DNA from 2 places in the Streptococcus sp. FSL R7-0248 genome. Region 2 is predicted to be linked to the other one. Evidence: predicted binding sites of a transcription regulator. Region 2 holds the regulator's gene; the other holds the start of a gene.
The links. Region 2 encodes CtsR, which represses protease genes until heat stress. Its sites were predicted from a motif close to TTGGTCAAAAAAGGTCAAANA; they were not measured.

Region 1 (9,225 bases), 230 kb from region 2:
ACGTTATGATTTTACAACACAACCAAATCGCTTGGATCAAAATACCATGAAATGGCACGAAGCCGAAAGTAATCCAGAACTACTTGAGCTTTGGGTTGCTGATATGGACTTCCTACCTGTTCCTGAGATTAGGGATGCAGTTATCAACTATGCTGAGACACATATTTTTGGTTATCCTTATCCAAGTGAAGAGCTTTATCAGTCCATCATTAATTGGGAAAAAAATCAACACGGTTACGTCGTTGATAAAGAGAGTATTGTTCTCATTGAAGGTGTTGTTCCAGCTATTTCAACGGCTATTCAAGCCTTTACCAAAGAAGGTGATGCTGTTCTCATCAACACACCAGTTTATCCACCTTTTGCTCGTTCTGTCCGCTTGAATAATCGTCGGTTGATTGAAAATAGTCTTGTTAAGGTTAATGGCCATTTCGAAATTGATTTTGAACAATTGGAACGTGATATCGTCGAGAATGATGTTAAACTTTATGTTTTCTGTAGCCCACATAACCCGGGTGGGCGTGTCTGGACTAAAGAAGAATTGACTAAGGTGGCAGATTTGTGCCAGAAACATGGTGTCCTCTTGGTATCTGATGAAATCCACCAAGACTTAGCTCTATATGGAAATAAGCACATCTCTATGAATACCATTTCAGATGCTTACAAGGACTTTACCTTGGTGCTTAGTTCGGCTACTAAAACCTTTAATATTGCTGGTACCAAAAACAGTTTTACTATCATTGAAAATGAAGACTTACGTAAAGCCTTTAAACAAAAGCAATTGGCAAATAATCAACATGAAATTCCAACCATTGGTTTGATTACAACCCAAGCAGCTCTGACCTATGGGCAACCTTGGTTAGAGGAATTGAAAACTGTCTTTGAAACTAATATTGACCTTTTAACCAAGGAACTTAGTGAAAAGACTAATATCAAGGTCATGAAACCTGAGGGAACTTACTTAGTATGGCTTGATTTTTCAGCCTATGATCAAGACCATAATGAGCTTGGACGTTTGCTTAAAGAAGAAGCCAAGGTAGTGCTAAATGACGGTATTACTTTTGGTTCTGAAGGAGAAAAACATTTCCGCTTTAACGTAGCTACGCCAACTACAGTTGTTGCAGAAGGAGTTAAACGTCTCGTTTCTGTCTTTGGAAAATAATAAAAGTGATGCGAACAGCATCACTTTTATTATTGTTATGAGTGTACATCGTAGATTTTCAAGTTTAATAGAAGATCTTTCTGAGTGGAGAAGACCTTGACATCCTGCCTGCCAGAGGTATTAAATCTGGCTAGAGTGTAGGTTTGACCATTGGGGAAGAAAATTTCCAAGCTACGATTATCTGTAATAAGCGTTATAGTGATATTATCAGTTTCCTTATAGTGACTGTCAGCTTTATAACCTTGACCGTTACCCAAGAGACCATCGTAATAGTAAGAAGAGGCAGTTTGACTACCATCCATGCTGTTATTCAGTTCAGCAGCATAGGCAGAGACCTGATAGGTACCACTTGTTATTTGGTAGGCGATTTTAACGTAATCAGAGCCTTGCCAGATATCAATGTAGATATAGCCTCCTTCTTTCTTAATATTTGAAAAATGCAGTTGGTAATACCCCGCACTATTTTTTTCAGCAAGGTCAAGAAGGCCATTAGCATTCTGATTGTGACTTTTATCAATCCAAGGTTTTCTATTGTCACTGGTGAGTGGCCTTTGACTCGAAATGTTGCCGTTTTGATTTTTGAGGGTTAATTGTTCATTTTTATAGAGGGGAGCGGACTGAATAATACCGTCCTTATCCAGTTGTAGCTGTCTGGGTGTAGCGTAAAAACCGATAGTTTTTAGAAAATCACTCTTGGCCTCTTGGTCACTGTGAATGCCTGACGTGAAGTAGTTCCAATTACCAACCCAGCCAAGACTGATAAGGTTATGATTGCTTTCTTCGATTCGATTGCTTCCAGTGAAGTTAGCGCCATAATAGTCTGAGCCTTGATCTAAGCGTTTTGTTCCTGTATCTGCAATAAATAAGCCGTTACCATCTAAATGCCCTACAGTATAGTAGGTTCCAGTTGTTTCGCCTGAAGCTGTATCCTTAGCTCCAAAAAAGAGAACTTGCTTGTCCTGACCGTCAGTTGTTGTCATTGTTTTGAGAACGGGACACTCGATAGGAGCATTGTCCTGCCAGTTACGCCCCTTAAAAAATGTTTCAGGTAGGATTTTGGAGTCTCCCTTGCTATCTGCTTTGGTCCAGTTGATACCATCTTGAGATTGATAAACACCTAAGGCGTTACCTTCAGCGACATACATGAGTAATTTGTCTTTGAAGTGGAAGACATAAGGATCGCGGAAATCTTTACCGTTATAGGATTGTTCCTTTGTCAATAAAGGTTTACCATCTTTTAGGGAATTAGTAAAGCTAGCTCCCTTGTCATTTGATGCACTAGCATAGATTGCCTGGCTTCCATCATCCATGAGTCCAGTAAAATAGGCGACAGGTTCTTCGTTTTGGATACCAGAAATCCCCTGACTATCTGTGACTACACTACCTGTCCAAGCAGAATGCCACCCCTCTTTAGGGTCACCACCCTTTGCTGGTATAGCAGTCTCTTGTTTACTATAGGTGATAAAATCTTTAGTCGTTGTATGTGTCCAATCTTGACCGTTGGGTCCAAAAGGGTCAGTAGCCCCATCCACAGAGTGTAGAAAATAGATATCATAGTAATTTTTTTCTTGATTCCACACGATAGTCTGTAGGTCGTTAGACCATCCTTTATGAGATGCTAGATGAAAGGTTTGACTCACAGAAACCTTATTTGTTTTTTGGGAAGGATTGTTAGCGTTCTCATTTTTTATTATAAAAACAAAAAATAAAATTAAAAAAACGAGAGCTAAAATTAGAGGTGAATATTTTGATTCCATATAGTGATATTTCCTGATAAAATTACTTATTTTGTAGTTATTATTTTAACAAAAAAATAGTTTTTTACAAAAAATATCAATTTGTCATTAAAAAAAGATTGGAATTTAGATTAAAAAATGATAGAATAAAACATGTAAAAACCTAAAAGGAGAGTTTTATATGGATAGTACAGTTAATTCACAGTCAAATACAGTAGCACCAAAGCAAGCAGAGTGCAAAAAGATGCGTTATAGCATCCGTAAGGTTGCCGCAGTAGGGGCAACATCAGCACTTGTTGGTACCTTGGCATTTTTAGGTGCCACTCAGGTAAAAGCTGATCAAGTTACAGAAACAGCACCAGCTGTAGCTACTGCGACAGCAACACCAGAAACAAGCACAGCATCTCTAACGGTAGCCAGTGAAACAGCAACAAGTGTGGCAACTTCAGAAGCAGTTGAATCTTCAGTTGCACATTCAGAGGTTACAACTACACCAGTTACAGAGACACAACCAAGCAACACAACTCCATCAGTAGTCGAAGAAAAGGCGTCTAGCACAGTAGTGACATCTTCATCAGATGCAACAACACCTTCATCAACAGTTGCTGCGGTTTCTGCTCCAGCTCATACATCAGAGGCTGCAGTAGAAGCACCAACTTCAACAGCAAGCTCAGAAACAGCTGATACACATACTGAAGTAGCCCTTAAACCTACTGAAAACAGCGCTGCTAATGCAAACCTTAGCAAACTTAACGGTCGTATCAAGTCTATTGTTGAAGATAATATGACCTCAGATCAAATCGTTGCCTTGACTGAGGAAGAAATTAAAGCACTTAATAAAGTTGACTTTAGCGATGATGCTATCAAGGGTACAGGTACTAGCTTGACTTACCGTAACTTGAAAGATATCGTTGCTAGCTTCTTGAAGCAAGACAGCAAATTGGCAGTTCCTTACTTTAAAGCAGATACAATCATCAATATGCCTGCTTTCAACACTGTTGATGCCCAAACGATGAAAAAAGAAGAAATCGACGTTTGGGATTCTTGGCCAGTCCAAGATGCTGAGTCAGGTGTAGTAAGCAACTGGAACGGTTATCAGTTGGTTATCTCAATGGCCGGTGCACCAAATAAAAACTCAAACCACATTTACTTGCTCTATAGTAAATACGGAGATAATGACTTTACGCATTGGAAAAATGCGGGTCCAATCTTTGGTTATAATGCCCTTGAAGATGACCAACAATGGTCAGGTTCAGCGACGGTAAACTCTGACGGTAGTATCCAACTTTACTACACTAAGAATGATACTAGTGGCGGTAAATTGAACTGGCAACAATTGGCTAGTGCTACACTTAACCTAGCTGTTGAAAACGACGAAGTTGTTATTAAGTCAGTTGAAAATGACCACATTCTCTTTGGTGGGGATAACTATCATTATCAAAGTTATCCAAAATTCATGAGTACTTTCAACGATGACCACAACCACGATGGAAATCCAGACCGTACAGATAACTACTGTCTTCGTGACCCACACATCATTGAAGATAACGGTAGCCGCTACCTTATTTTCGAATCAAATACAGGTGACGAAAACTACCAAGGCGAAAAACAAATCTACAACTGGTCAAACTATGGAGGAGATGACGCCTTTAACCTTAAGTCATTCCTCAATATTGTCAATAATAAACACCTTTATAACCTTGCTTCATGGGCAAATGGTTCTATTGGTATCTTGAAACTTGACGACAATGAGAAAAATCCATCTGTAGCTGAACTTTACACACCACTTGTTACTAGCCACTTGGTTACTGATGAAGTAGAACGTCCAAGTGTTGTTAAGATGGGTAACAAGTATTACCTCTTCACTGCTTCACGTATCAATAAATCTACGGATGCTGAAGGTACTGTAGCAGCGCGTGAAGCTGTCGGTGATGACGTTGTCATGCTCGGATTCGTATCAGATAGCCTCCGTGGAGAATATCGTCCACTTAATGGCTCAGGTGTGGTTTTGACAGCCTCTGTACCAGCTGACTGGCGTACATCTACCTATTCTTACTATGCGGTTCCTGTTGAAGGCTCATCAGATACTCTTTTGGTAACTTCTTACATGACTAACCGTGGTGGAATTGCCGGTGCTGAGAATAAATCAACGTGGGCTCCAAGCTTCCTTATCAAGATGAATGCAGATGATACTACAGAAGTTCTTCCTAAGATGACGAATCAAGGTGACTGGATTTGGGATAAATCTAGTGAAAGCTTGGTACACGTAGGCGATCAAAACAGTGCTAAATTGCCAAACGAGGACTTTAATGTAGATTATTATGCGGTATCGGGTTATGGTCTTAAACCACATACTTATCCTACAGTTGATGGTTCAACAGGCGTTTCTGAAGCTCACGGTGTCTTGACTGTAACTGTTAAAGATGGTAAAGACAAGAAGGCAGATAAGCCAGAAACACCAGTAAGTCCAACAGAAGGTAATCATTCTGTTGATGATAAGTCTAACAAACCAGATACACCTTCTAAACCAGCAGACAATAATCAACCATCAACTAATAAAGAAGATAAACCAGCAACGCCGACGAATCCAGATTCTCCAGTTCGTAATCCGTTCCCTTATTTCACAGATCGCCCATCTAATGATAATAATTCATCAGATGATCATCATGTAGAGGTTCCTGCGAAACCTTCAACAGAGGGTTCTGTGGGTGACCGTCGTCCAGTAGCTCAAGCTACAGAGATTGCGTCACCAGTACCAGAGGCTATTGTAGCAACTGGACCAACTGTTTCAACGACTCCTGTTAAAGAAGAGTCTGTCACTGAAACAGAAGCTCCAAAACCAGCGAAGTCTGAAGAGGAAGTTCAGTCTCACGGAGTCGCTAAAGCTGATGAAGTAACTAAGTCTGATGAGTCAAGTAAAGACAACAATACTAAAGTTGCTGCCAAACTTGCTACGACTCCTAAGACACCAAGTGATTCAGAAGGTTCAAAGAGCAACATTCTTTCAATCTTGGCGACTATCTTTGCAGCAATTGCAAGTCTAGCTCTTCTTGGCTATGGTTTGGTCACAGGAAAGATTCATTTGCCTAAAAAATAATCCTTTTCAAAAACGTTTGCAGTAAAGCAAGCGTTTTTTTTGCCTTTTTGATATAATGGAGTGAATATAAAGCAAAGGAAGAAACTATTATGGGTAAATTTCAAGTTATTTCACATCCACTGATTCAACATAAACTTTCAATCCTCCGTCGTGAGGATACTTCTACTAAGGACTTCCGTGAGCTAGTTAATGAAATTGCTATGCTCATGGGTTACGAAGTGTCTCGTGACCTTCCTCTCGAAGAGGTTGAAATTCAAACACCAATTACCAAAACTGTACAAAAACAACTTTCTGGTAAGAAATTGGCGATTGTTCCAATTCTTCGTGCGGGTATTGGTATGGTCGATGGTTTCCTTAGCCTTGTACCAGCAGCTAAAGTTGGTCATATTGGTATGTATCGTGACGAGGAAACTCTTGAGCCGGTTGAGTACTTGGTTAAATTACCAGAAGACATTGATCAACGTCAGATTTTTGTAGTAGACCCTATGCTTGCGACTGGTGGTTCAGCAATCTTGGCAGTAGACTCACTTAAAAAACGTGGTGCAGCTAATATCAAGTTTGTTTGCTTAGTTGCAGCACCAGAAGGTGTCAAAAAATTGCAAGATGCTCACCCAGATATCGATATCTACACAGCATCTTTGGATGAGAAACTTAATGAAAACGGTTATATTGTTCCAGGTCTTGGAGATGCAGGTGACCGTCTCTTTGGTACAAAATAAGTTGAAAAGGGAAAATTTCCCTTTTTTTACTAGATTAATAAGTTTTAAGTGAGATTGGTTTAGGGGAGTTTAGCACTCTTTTGAAAAGAGTGCTAAGAATGATGTTTTTTATTTGACCTAATTTGACTAAAATCATATAATAGCATCAAGACAATATTAAAAGGAGGATTCATATGATTCCTGTAGTAATTGAACAAACATCACGCGGTGAGCGTTCTTATGATATTTACTCACGTTTGCTCAAGGATCGTATCATCATGTTAACAGGTCCTGTTGAAGATAATATGGCAAACTCAATTATCGCCCAACTTTTGTTCTTGGATGCTCAAGACAATACAAAAGATATCTATCTTTATGTTAATACACCAGGTGGATCCGTTTCGGCAGGTCTTGCCATTGTTGATACAATGAACTTCATCAAGTCTGATGTTCAGACTATCGTTATGGGGATGGCAGCATCTATGGGAACAATTATCGCTTCAAGCGGTACCAAAGGTAAACGTTTCATGTTGCCAAATGCAGAGTACATGATTCACCAACCAATGGGTGGTACTGGTGGCGGTACGCAACAAACAGACATGGCTATCGCAGCTGAACACTTGCTCAAGACACGTAATAATTTGGAGCAAATCTTGGCAGATAATTCTGGACAACCAATTGAAAAAGTTCATGTAGACGCTGAACGTGACAATTGGATGAGTGCTCAAGAAACGCTTGAATATGGTTTCATCGATGAAATCATGGCTAATAACCAATTAAAATAAACTGAGCTTGTCTTAAATAAAAGTCAGATGCAAATCGGTTGTATAAGGACCGTTTCATCTGGCTTTTTGTGTTATAATAGAAAGCATGTTAATAATCAATGAGGAGTTGCTTGCGATTGATCAAGCTATAGAGTGTCTTGTTTCGTATTTTCTAAAGCTACCTGAGGTAGAGAATTATCGTTTGAAACGCCAGAAATTCGAAAATGACAGAGAACTTCAAGAGCAACTCTTTGCATTTCAAGAATTAAAAGATAGCTATGATGCTGCTAAGGCGTATGAGGCTTTTAGACCAGATGTGAGAGAGTTGAAACGTCAGGTTTTGCGAATGAAGCGCCAAATTGATTTAAACGAGGTGGTTATTGGCTATCGTCAGGCAGAGTTCGATTTACAGACTATTTTAGCCAATCTTGGTGAGGAGATTGCCCAAGCTGTTTCAAATCAGATTTTTATTGATACTGGGCTACCTCTTGCCCCTCATAAACCACATCATAAAAAGGGAGACACTAACATAAAGGAGAAGATGAGTCATGATTAAGCGTCAAGGCATTATTGTTTATTTATACTACAATAGAGACTTACGTAAAATTGCCAAGTTTGGGGATGTTGTCTACCATTCTTTTAAGATGCGTTATGTGCACCTTTATGTAGATGAGGACAAGGTCGAGGATATTTTGAAAGAGCTAGATGGAATGAAAGCAGTGAAAAAAGCTCTGCCTTCTTACTATTCTGATATTGATATGGACTTTGTAGGTAGTCTGGAACGTTATGACACCTCAGTCCCTGAACCGTTTAAGAACTTTTCTCTTTAATAAGAGAAAAGTTTTTTTCTTTAATAAGAGTTATTCTTAAAGCAATGGAAACGATTACTGCCGCTAAAGCTTAGTTGTGTGTAGTTGACAATTGTCTGATAATTCTGTAAGCTATAAGGTGGACTTTTTTAAGAAAATATTAAGGAGAAATCTTATGTCTAAAAAGATCACACTTATTGTGTTAGCCTTTTTTGCTTCCATTTTCTTGGTTGCCTGTGGCAAGTCACCAGATGTGACTGCTAATGCCAATGGTACTAAGATTGGCGATACCATCAAAATTGGTGTTAATATGGAGTTGACAGGTGCCGTTGCAGCCTATGGTAAGGCAGAGCAAAATGGTATTAAGTTGGCTGTTGATGAAATTAACAAAGCTGGTGGCGTCGATGGCAAAAAACTTGAGCTTGTCACAAAAGATAATAAATCTGAAAACGCTGAAGCTTCAACCTCTTCAACGAACTTGGCTATTCAGAGTAATGTAAATGCTATCGTTGGTCCAGCGACATCAGGTGCTGTCGCTGCGGCTAGCCTCGTATCACAAAAAACAGGGGTTCCTTTGTTGACACCTTCTGGTACTCAGGATGACCTTACGGTAGATGCTAACGGAGCTAAGAAATTTGTTTTCCGTACAACCTTTAAAGATAGCTACCAAGGTAAAGTTTTGGCAGCTTATTCTTACAATAATTTGAATGCTAAGAAAGTAGTTCTCTACTATGATAATGCTTCGGATTATGCTAAGGGGATTGCGGATGAATTCAAGCGTGAATATAAAGGTAAAATTGTTACTGAAGCTACCTTTGCTTCAGGTGACAAGGACTATCAGTCAGCTTTGACTAAATTTAAAGACCTTGATTATGATGCTATTGTAATGCCTGGTTACTATACTGAGACTGGTATTATCACTAAACAAGCACGTGACCTTGGAATTGATAAACCAATCCTTG
Region 2 (9,225 bases):
CTTTTTCCGTTCTGACACCTGAAGAGCAGGCACAGTTGGTAGAGCTCCTGAAAAAATTTAAGAATGTCTGAGCATATTTCTTTATATTTCTAATGGAATTATATATATTACTATGTAGTAGTAAATATTAATTATTAGAAATACAAAGGAAACGTATCATGAAAAACATTCTATTTATCGTTGGATCTCTTCGCAAGGGATCATTTAACCACCAATTAGCAGAAGAAGCTGAGAAAATGCTAGCTGGTAAAGCTAATGTTTCTTATCTTGACTATAGTCAAGTACCTGTTTTTAATCAGGATTTAGAAAGTCCAGTTCTTCCAGTTTTGGCAGAAGTTCGAGAACAGGTCTTGGCAGCAGACGCAATTTGGATTTTCTCTCCGGTTTATAATTTCTCAATTCCTGGACCAGTGAAAAATTTGCTTGACTGGTTGAGCCGTGCCCTTGACCTATCAGATCCTTCAGGGCCATCAGCTCTTCAAGATAAGATTGTAACCGTATCATCAGTTGCTAATGGTGGCCACAATCAACTTTTTGATGTCTACAAAGACTTGTTACCATTTATCCGTACCCAAGTGGTTGGCGACTTTACAGCGACACGTGTAAATGATACAGCCTGGGCGGATGGGAAATTCCTAGCAACTGAAGAAGTTCTTGAAAGCCTTCAGAATCAAGCGGAAGCTTTGATTGAAGCGATTAAATAAGAATAATGAATACCCGAGGTTTCTAGCTTCGGGTATTTTTATATGAAATAATGAAAAAAGACACCCTAAGGTGTCTTCGTATTATGAAGGCGGTAGACGGATTTGAACCGACGATCAAGCTTTTGCAGAGCCGTGCCTTACCACTTGGCTATACCGCCATAACAGATACCATTCTATCGAAAAAAAAAAGATTCGTCAAGTCTCTTTCATCAAATTGATTGGTTGATTGTTCAAACTGCCTATTTACAAGAAACATAAAGAGGTTGAAAGACATTCAACCTCTTTATATTAATTATAACTGTTGTAGATAGATTACTAACACGTAAGTGTTGATTATTGTCTAATCAAGTAATCAAAGGCTCCAATAGCAGCCGTAGCACCAGACCCCATGGAGATAATAATTTGCTTGTAGGCGCTATCTGTACAGTCACCTGCAGCAAAAATACCAGGGATATTTGTTGATCCAAATTTATCAACGATAATTTCTTGGCGCTCATTGAGTTCGATGCCACTATCTTTGAGCCAAGCAGTACTTGGTACAAGACCAATTTGAACAAAGACACCTTCAAGATCAAGATGTTTTTCTTCGTTTGTATCACGCTCAACGTAATTCAAACCAGTTACATAATCTTGACCAAGAATTTCTTTGGTTGCAACGTTCTTAAGAATAGTTAGATTATCAGTTTTAGCAGCTCGTTCTTGTAAGACTTCATCTGCCTTTAATTCTGGTAAGAACTCTAAGACTGTAACATGTTTAGTAATGCCTGCTAAATCTAAAGCCGCTTCCAAACCTGAGTTACCACCACCGATAACTGCAACATTCTTTCCTTCAAATAGAGGACCATCACAGTGTGGGCAGTAAGTAACCCCTTTATTGCGGAATTCTTCCTCGCCAGGAACGTTGATATTACGCCATTTGGCTCCGAGAGCTAGGATAGCAGTTTTGGATTTTAAAACGGCACCGTTAGCCAGTGTCACTTCAATAAGTTCTTTCTTTTCGATGCCAGTAGCTAATTGACTTTTGATGATATCAACATCATAAGATTTCGTATGCTCTTCAACTTGGGCCATTAACTTAGGACCTTCTGTATATAGCGTACCAATCATGTTCTCAATGCCGACTGTCTCGATAACTTGTCCACCAAAGGTTTCTGCTAAAAGACCTGTTTTTAAACCTTTACGGGCAGCATAGATGGCCGCACTGTTTCCAGCAGGACCACCACCAATAACCAAAACATCATAGACACCTTTATCAGCGAAAGCATCAGCATCAAGTGGGCCGTCCAATTTTTCTACAAGCTGTTCAATGGTTGCACGACCAGATGTAAATTCTTCTTGGTCTTTGTAAACCGTAGGAACAGACATGATACCTTTGGCTTTGACCTCATCCTGATACATACCACCTTCAATCATGGTGTGAGTGATATTTGGGTTCAAAACAGCCATTATATTAAAGGCTTGCACAACGTCTGGACAATTGTGACAAGTTAATGAAACATAAGTCTCTAAGTCGATGGGTTTATCAATCTTCTTGATACGTTCGATAGTATCCTCATCAACTTTAGGTGGACGACCAGAAACTTGCAAGAGAGCTAAAATGAAAGACGTGAATTCGTGGCCCATTGGTAAGCCTGAGAAAATAATACGACTTTTTTGCCCTTTTTGTGCAATACCAAAACTAGGTTGACGTTTTAAATGTGTTGATTCAAGACTAATGCGGTCAGACATAGCGGCAATCTCGTCCAGAAATTCCTTCACTTTTCGAGAATTATCATCATCCCCTAAGTCTGTTTGTAATACAATATCAGATTCTAGTAAATTTAAATATTGTGCTAATTGCGTCTTGATTTCTTTATCTAAGACCATGGATACCCCCTGGTTGTTAAATTTTACCTACAAGATCTAAGCTAGGAGTAAGTGTTTCAGCTCCTTCTTTCCATTTGGCCGGACAAACTTCACCTGGATGTTGGCGAATATATTGAGCAGCACGGACTTTATCAATAAGAGTGCTTGCATCACGTCCAATACCATCAGCGTTAATTTCCATCATTTGGATAACGCCATCTGGATCAATGATGAATGTACCACGTTGTGCGAGACCATCTTCCCCAAGAACATCAAAGCCTTGTGAGATGTGGTGTGAAGGATCTCCAATCATAGGATAAGTAATAGTTCCAACAACATCTGAGTCATCATGCCAAGCTTTGTGAACAAAGTGAGTATCAGTAGAGACAGAGTAAACCTCTACACCAAGAGATTTAAGAGCTTCATATTGTTCTTGAAGGTCACCGAGTTCAGTTGGGCAGACAAATGAAAAATCTGCAGGGTAGAAGCAGAAAACAGCCCATTTTCCCTTAACATCTTCATCTGTAACAGTAATGAATTCCCCGTTGTGATAAGCTTGTGCTGAAAATTCAATAATTTCTTTTCCGACTAATGACAAAATAATGTCCTCCTCTATTTTTGATAGCCTAATTATAAACAAAATACTTATCAACCTCAAAGAAAACGATTGCAATTTTAATGCGGGTAATTTTTTTCTAATGGTTAGCCTGATTTTAGAGCTTGTCAAATGTCACTTTTTTTGATAAACTACTATAGTTGCGTAAAGTGACAAATACTCATTCTAAGCCGATTGTGGTCTTGTTGCCGCAGGGTGGGACTGCAAGTCTAAAGCTTAGAAGAGGAAAAAACAATTTTTAAGGAGAAATACTCATGGCAGTAATTTCAATGAAACAACTTCTTGAGGCTGGTGTTCACTTCGGTCACCAAACTCGTCGCTGGAATCCTAAGATGGCTAAGTACATCTTCACAGAACGTAACGGAATCCACGTTATCGACTTGCAACAAACTGTAAAAATGGCTGATACAGCTTACGAATTCGTTCGTGAAGCAGCAGCTAACGATGCAGTAATCTTGTTCGTTGGTACTAAAAAACAAGCAGCTGAAGCAGTAGCTGAAGAAGCAACTCGTGCTGGTCAATACTACATCAACCACCGTTGGTTGGGTGGTACTCTTACAAACTGGGATACTATCCAAAAACGTATCGCTCGTTTGAAAGAAATCAAACAAATGGAAGCTGATGGAACTTTCGAAGTTCTTCCTAAGAAAGAAGTTGCACTTCTTAACAAACAACGTGCACGTCTTGAAAAATTCTTGGGTGGTATCGAAGATATGCCTCGCATTCCAGATGTAATCTACATCGTTGACCCACACAAAGAACAAATCGCTGTTAAAGAAGCTAAAAAACTTGGTATCCCAGTTGTAGCGATGGTTGATACAAACGCTGATCCAGATGAGATCGATGTAATCATCCCAGCTAACGATGACGCTATCCGTGCCGTTAAATTGATCACTTCAAAAATGGCTGATGCTATCATCGAAGGTAACCAAGGTGAAGATGCTTCTGCAGATTTCCAAGAAGCAGCTGCAGCTGATTCAATCGAAGAAATCGTTGAAGTTGTCGAAGGTGACAACAACTAATCTTTAAGATTGGTTTGGGCTCGATGCCCACTAAAGATACGACAAACACCTAAGGGGCGGGGCTCAGCCCTGCCCCTTAGTTTGATAAAATAAATTTGGAGAAAAACAAAATGGCAGAAATTACAGCTAAACTTGTTAAAGAATTGCGTGAAAAATCTGGTGCTGGTGTCATGGACGCTAAAAAAGCATTGGTTGAAGTTGAAGGTGATATCGAAAAAGCGATTGAATTGCTTCGCGAAAAAGGTATGGCTAAAGCAGCTAAGAAAGCTGACCGTGTTGCAGCTGAAGGTTTGACTGGTGTTTACGTTAACGGTAACGTTGCAGCAGTTGTTGAAGTTAATGCTGAAACTGACTTCGTTGCGAAGAACGCTCAATTCGTTGAGTTGGTAAACGAAACAGCTAAAGTAATTGCTGAAGGTAAACCAGCTAACAACGAAGAAGCACTTGCATTGACTATGCCTTCAGGTGAAACTCTTGAAGCTGCATACGTAACTGCTACAGCTACTATCGGTGAAAAGATTTCATTCCGTCGTTTTGCAGTTGTTGAGAAAACTGATGCACAACACTTCGGAGCTTACCAACACAACGGTGGACGTATCGGTGTTGTTTCAGTTATCGAAGGTGGAGATGACGCTCTTGCAAAACAAATCTCAATGCACATCGCAGCGATGAAACCAACTGTTCTTTCATACACTGAATTGGACGAACAATTTGTCAAAGATGAATTGGCACAACTTAACCACGCTATCGATCAAGATAACGAAAGCCGTGCTATGGTTAACAAACCAGCTCTTCCACACCTTAAATATGGTTCTAAAGCTCAATTGACTGATGCTGTTCTTGCTCAAGCTGAAGAAGATATCAAAGCTGAGTTGGCTGCTGAAGGTAAACCAGAAAAAATCTGGGATAAAATTATCCCAGGTAAAATGGACCGCTTCTTGCTTGACAACACTAAAGTTGACCAAGCATACACACTTCTTGCTCAAGTTTACATCATGGACGACAGCAAAACAGTTGAAGCTTACCTTGAATCAGTAAATGCTTCAGTAGTAGAATTCGTTCGCTTTGAAGTTGGTGAAGGTATCGAAAAAGCATCTAACGACTTTGAATCAGAAGTTGCAGCTACAATGGCAGCAGCTCTTAACAACTAATTCTAGTTGCTAGATAAAAAGAAAAGAAGTTACGTGAATGAATCGTAACTTCTTTTTTGTTGCTATTAAAAAAACGTCTGAGCATGCCCCAGACGTTGAAAAAAGTAATTAATGAGCGAAGGTATTTACACCAAGTAGAAGAGAGAGTGTTCCCATGATGATACCTGCAAGGATAACCCCAAGCATAACAGCAATAACACTGCGTTTAAAGTCCCAATCTAGGATAGATGCTGCTAGGGTACCAGTCCAAGCTCCTGTTCCTGGAAGCGGAATTCCCACAAAAAGTAGAAGGGCCCAGAAGACACCCTTATCTCCAGCAGCTTTTTCAAGTTTTTGGCCACCACTGTGACCTTTTTTAAGACACCAGGTAAAGAAGCCACCAATTAGAGGTTTATCTGCCCCCCATTCGAGGACACGGCGGGCGAAGAAGAAGATAATTGGAACTGGAATCATGTTCCCAATGACACAAAGAATTAGGGCTTGCCACCAAGGGATACCTGAGGCGATAGCAACAGGAACGGCTCCACGGAGCTCAACTAAAGGAATCATAGAGATTAAGAGTGCAATGATGTATTTCATGAGTAACCTTTCATAGGGAAATAAATAAGAGATATGAACTTTATCAAGAGTGATAAGACTAATACTACTGCGAAAGTGCTAAAAAGTACTTATTGGATTAGGTGGGTCTCAGCCTGTTAAAGTGGATAGAAAATTTGAATCAAACACCTTAAGTTACCTAATATTTTAGTCTTATTTATTGTATCTTATATGGTCTCTAATGACAACTTTAAAAAGCTTTTTGAAGGTATAGTTTCCCATGTGCTGACATTTTTGGTATAATAATAGTCAGTTATAGTCAAATTAGACTGGAGGAATTAAGATGGCAAGAAATACATCAGATAGTATAGAAGAATATATTAAAGAATTGCTGGGCCAGTCTGGAATTGCTGAGATTCAACGCTCGAACTTAGCAGATACTTTTCAAGTTGTACCGAGTCAGATTAATTATGTTATTAAGACCCGCTTTACAGAAAGTCGTGGTTATATTGTTGAGAGTAAGCGTGGAGGTGGCGGTTATATTCGTATCGTCAAAGTCAGATTCTCTGATAAGCACCACATGATTAATGATTTGCTTCAGAACTTAGCGGATCAGCTCAGCGAGCAGGTATTTACAGACTTGATCCAGTTGCTTTTTGATGAAAAAATCATCACAGAACGTGAAGGAAATTTGATTTTAGCAACTGCTAGTGATGATATTTTAGGCGCAGATGCGGCTGCTATTCGTTCGCGTATTCTACGCTCGCTATTACTTAGATTGGATAGAAAAGGAAATTAGATGACGACATATTCAAGAAAAATGCAGGCCATTTTCCATCGTGCGCAGCTTGAGGCAGAGCGTTTTGGAAGTCCTTTTCTGGAGACTTGGCATGTGCTTCTGGCTATGGTTGAGGTTCCAGGATCTGTAGCCTACCTAACATTTACTGATTTTGAGGACCGTATTCGTGCGGAAGAGATTGAGACAGCCGCTGTACTAGCGATGGAGAAAAGTCCAAAAGACTTGTCTGAATCAGATATTATCGATTTACGTGCACAGTCACATGCTTTAGAGGCTATGTTGCAAGAGGCAGAGGGAATTGCTGGTGTGACTGGTGCTGTAGAGGTAGGGTCTGAACATGTATTGATGGCCTTTCTCCTTCATAAAGATTTGATGGTTTGTCGTCTCCTTGAAGTTGCTGGTTTTCAATATAAGGATGACAGCGATAAGCCTCGCATTATCGATTTACGACGTTCTTTGGAGCGTTATGCAGGTCTTAGTAAGCAAGATTTGAAGGCCATTCATGACCTTCGTAAGCCTAAAAAATCAAAGACATCAGGAAATTTTGCTAATATGATGCAGCCTCCTCAATCTTCTACTGGGGAGTTGGCAGATTATACCAAGGACTTAACGGCAGTGGCCGAGTCAGGTGCTCTTGATCCTGTTATTGGACGTGAGAAAGAGATTTCACGCATGATTCAGGTTTTGAGTCGTAAAACGAAGAATAACCCAGTTCTTGTAGGTGAAGCAGGTGTTGGTAAGACGGCACTTGCGCTTGGCTTGGCACAGCGTATTGCTTCAGGCGAAGTACCTTTTGAGTTGGCTGATATGCGTATCTTAGAGCTTGATATGATGAGTGTGGTTGCAGGAACACGTTTCCGTGGCGATTTCGAAGAGCGTATGAATCAAATCATTGATGAGATTGAAGCTGATGGAAAAATCATTCTCTTTATTGACGAATTGCATACGATTATTGGTTCTGGTTCAGGTATTGATAGTACCTTAGATGCGGCAAATATTTTGAAACCTGCTCTAGCACGTGGAACTCTTCATATGGTTGGAGCAACAACTCAAGCTGAGTACCAGAAGCATATTGAAAAAGATGCAGCTCTTTCTCGTCGTTTTGCTAAGATTACAATTGAGGAGCCAAGTGTAGCTGAGGCGATTGATATTCTAAAAGGCCTACGTTCGTCTTATGAAGACTATCATCGTGTAACGATTACTGATGAAGCGGTTGAGACAGCGGTCAAGGCGGCGCATCGTTATTTGACGAGTAAAAACTTACCTGACTCTGCCATTGACCTTTTAGATGAAGCGAGTGCAACTGTTCAAGGTCGTATTAAAAAAGAAGCCAAACGTGAGATAACGCCCTTGGATGAAGCGCTTCTATCTGGTGATATGAAGTCTGCTGTTAAACAATATAAGGCTAGCCAAAAAGCAAAATTACCAAAACCTGCCTTGGTAGATGCGGATCAGATTATGCAAACCCTTAGTCGTCTATCAGGTATCCCTGTTGAGAAGATGACTCAGGCAGATAGCAAGCGTTATTTGAATCTGGAAGCAGAGCTTCACAAACGTGTTATTGGTCAAGACGAAGCAGTTTCAGCGATTAGTCGTGCTATTCGTCGTAACCAGTCAGGTATTCGTACTGGAAAACGTCCGATCGGTTCCTTCATGTTCCTTGGGCCTACTGGTGTTGGTAAGACAGAATTGGCCAAGGCATTGGCGGAAGTTCTCTTTGATGATGAGTCAGCTTTGCTTCGCTTTGACATGTCAGAATACATGGAAAAATTTGCGGCTAGCCGACTTAACGGTGCTCCTCCAGGTTATGTTGGCTATGATGAGGGCGGTGAGTTAACAGAAAAAGTTCGTAATAAGCCTTACTCAGTTCTTCTCTTTGACGAGGTGGAAAAGGCTCACCCAGATATTTTCAATATTCTCTTACAGGTTTTGGATGACGGTGTCTTGACGGATAGTCGAGGTCGTAAAGTTGACTTCTCAAATACCATTATCATTATGACTTCGAACTTGGGAGCGACTGCTCTTCGTGATGATAAGACCGTTGGTTTTGGAGTCCAAGACATTTCTCATAATCACCAAGCTATGCAGTCACGTATCATGGAAGAACTTAAGAAGGCCTACCGCCCAGAGTTTATCAACCGTATTGATGAGAAGGTTGTTTTCCATAGTCTAGAGGAAGAGCAACTTCGTGAGATTGTCAAGATTATGGTGAAACCGTTGGTATCAGCTTTGGCTGAAAAAGGGATTGACTTGAAATTCCAACCAGCTGCCCTTAAGCATTTAGCTAAAGATGGCTATGATGTTGAGATGGGTGCTCGTCCATTACGTCGTACGATTCAAACTCAAGTGGAGGACAAGTTATCTGAGCTCTTACTAGGTGGCCAAGTGGTTAGTGGACAAACCCTTAAGATCGGCTGCTCGAAAGATAAATTAACCTTTACAGTAGTGTAAAAATCAAACAAAAAGACAGATTACAGGTGTAGTTTGTCTTTTTTGTGTCAATAGGAGTCAAGATAGAGTCAATCTTTCTGTAAAGTTGGGGTAAAAGAAA

Region 1: the regulator CtsR is predicted to act here: its motif matches at 6,821-6,841, upstream of NYE32_RS01615 (ATP-dependent Clp protease proteolytic subunit).

Annotation. Positions count from the first base shown of each region.
Region 1 covers NZ_CP150201.1:307,925-317,149, forward strand. Annotated here, with positions in the region: gene NYE32_RS01595 (MalY/PatB family protein) at 1-1,159, shown strand, start outside; gene NYE32_RS01600 (glycoside hydrolase family 32 protein) at 1,195-2,916, opposite strand; gene NYE32_RS01605 (glycoside hydrolase family 68 protein) at 3,077-5,992, shown strand; gene upp (uracil phosphoribosyltransferase) at 6,082-6,711, shown strand; gene NYE32_RS01615 (ATP-dependent Clp protease proteolytic subunit) at 6,885-7,475, shown strand; gene NYE32_RS01620 (YlbF family regulator) at 7,561-8,010, shown strand; gene NYE32_RS01625 (DUF2129 domain-containing protein) at 8,003-8,284, shown strand; gene NYE32_RS01630 (ABC transporter substrate-binding protein) at 8,439-9,225, shown strand, end outside.
Region 2 covers NZ_CP150201.1:78,005-87,229, forward strand. Annotated here, with positions in the region: gene NYE32_RS00475 (MarR family transcriptional regulator) at 1-71, shown strand, start outside; gene NYE32_RS00480 (NADPH-dependent FMN reductase) at 159-704, shown strand; tRNA gene NYE32_RS00485 (tRNA-Cys) at 792-862, opposite strand; gene ahpF (alkyl hydroperoxide reductase subunit F) at 1,038-2,570, opposite strand; gene ahpC (alkyl hydroperoxide reductase subunit C) at 2,587-3,147, opposite strand; gene rpsB (30S ribosomal protein S2) at 3,420-4,187, shown strand; gene tsf (translation elongation factor Ts) at 4,298-5,338, shown strand; gene NYE32_RS00510 (small multi-drug export protein) at 5,447-5,917, opposite strand; gene NYE32_RS00515 (CtsR family transcriptional regulator) at 6,219-6,674, shown strand; gene NYE32_RS00520 (ATP-dependent Clp protease ATP-binding subunit) at 6,675-9,125, shown strand.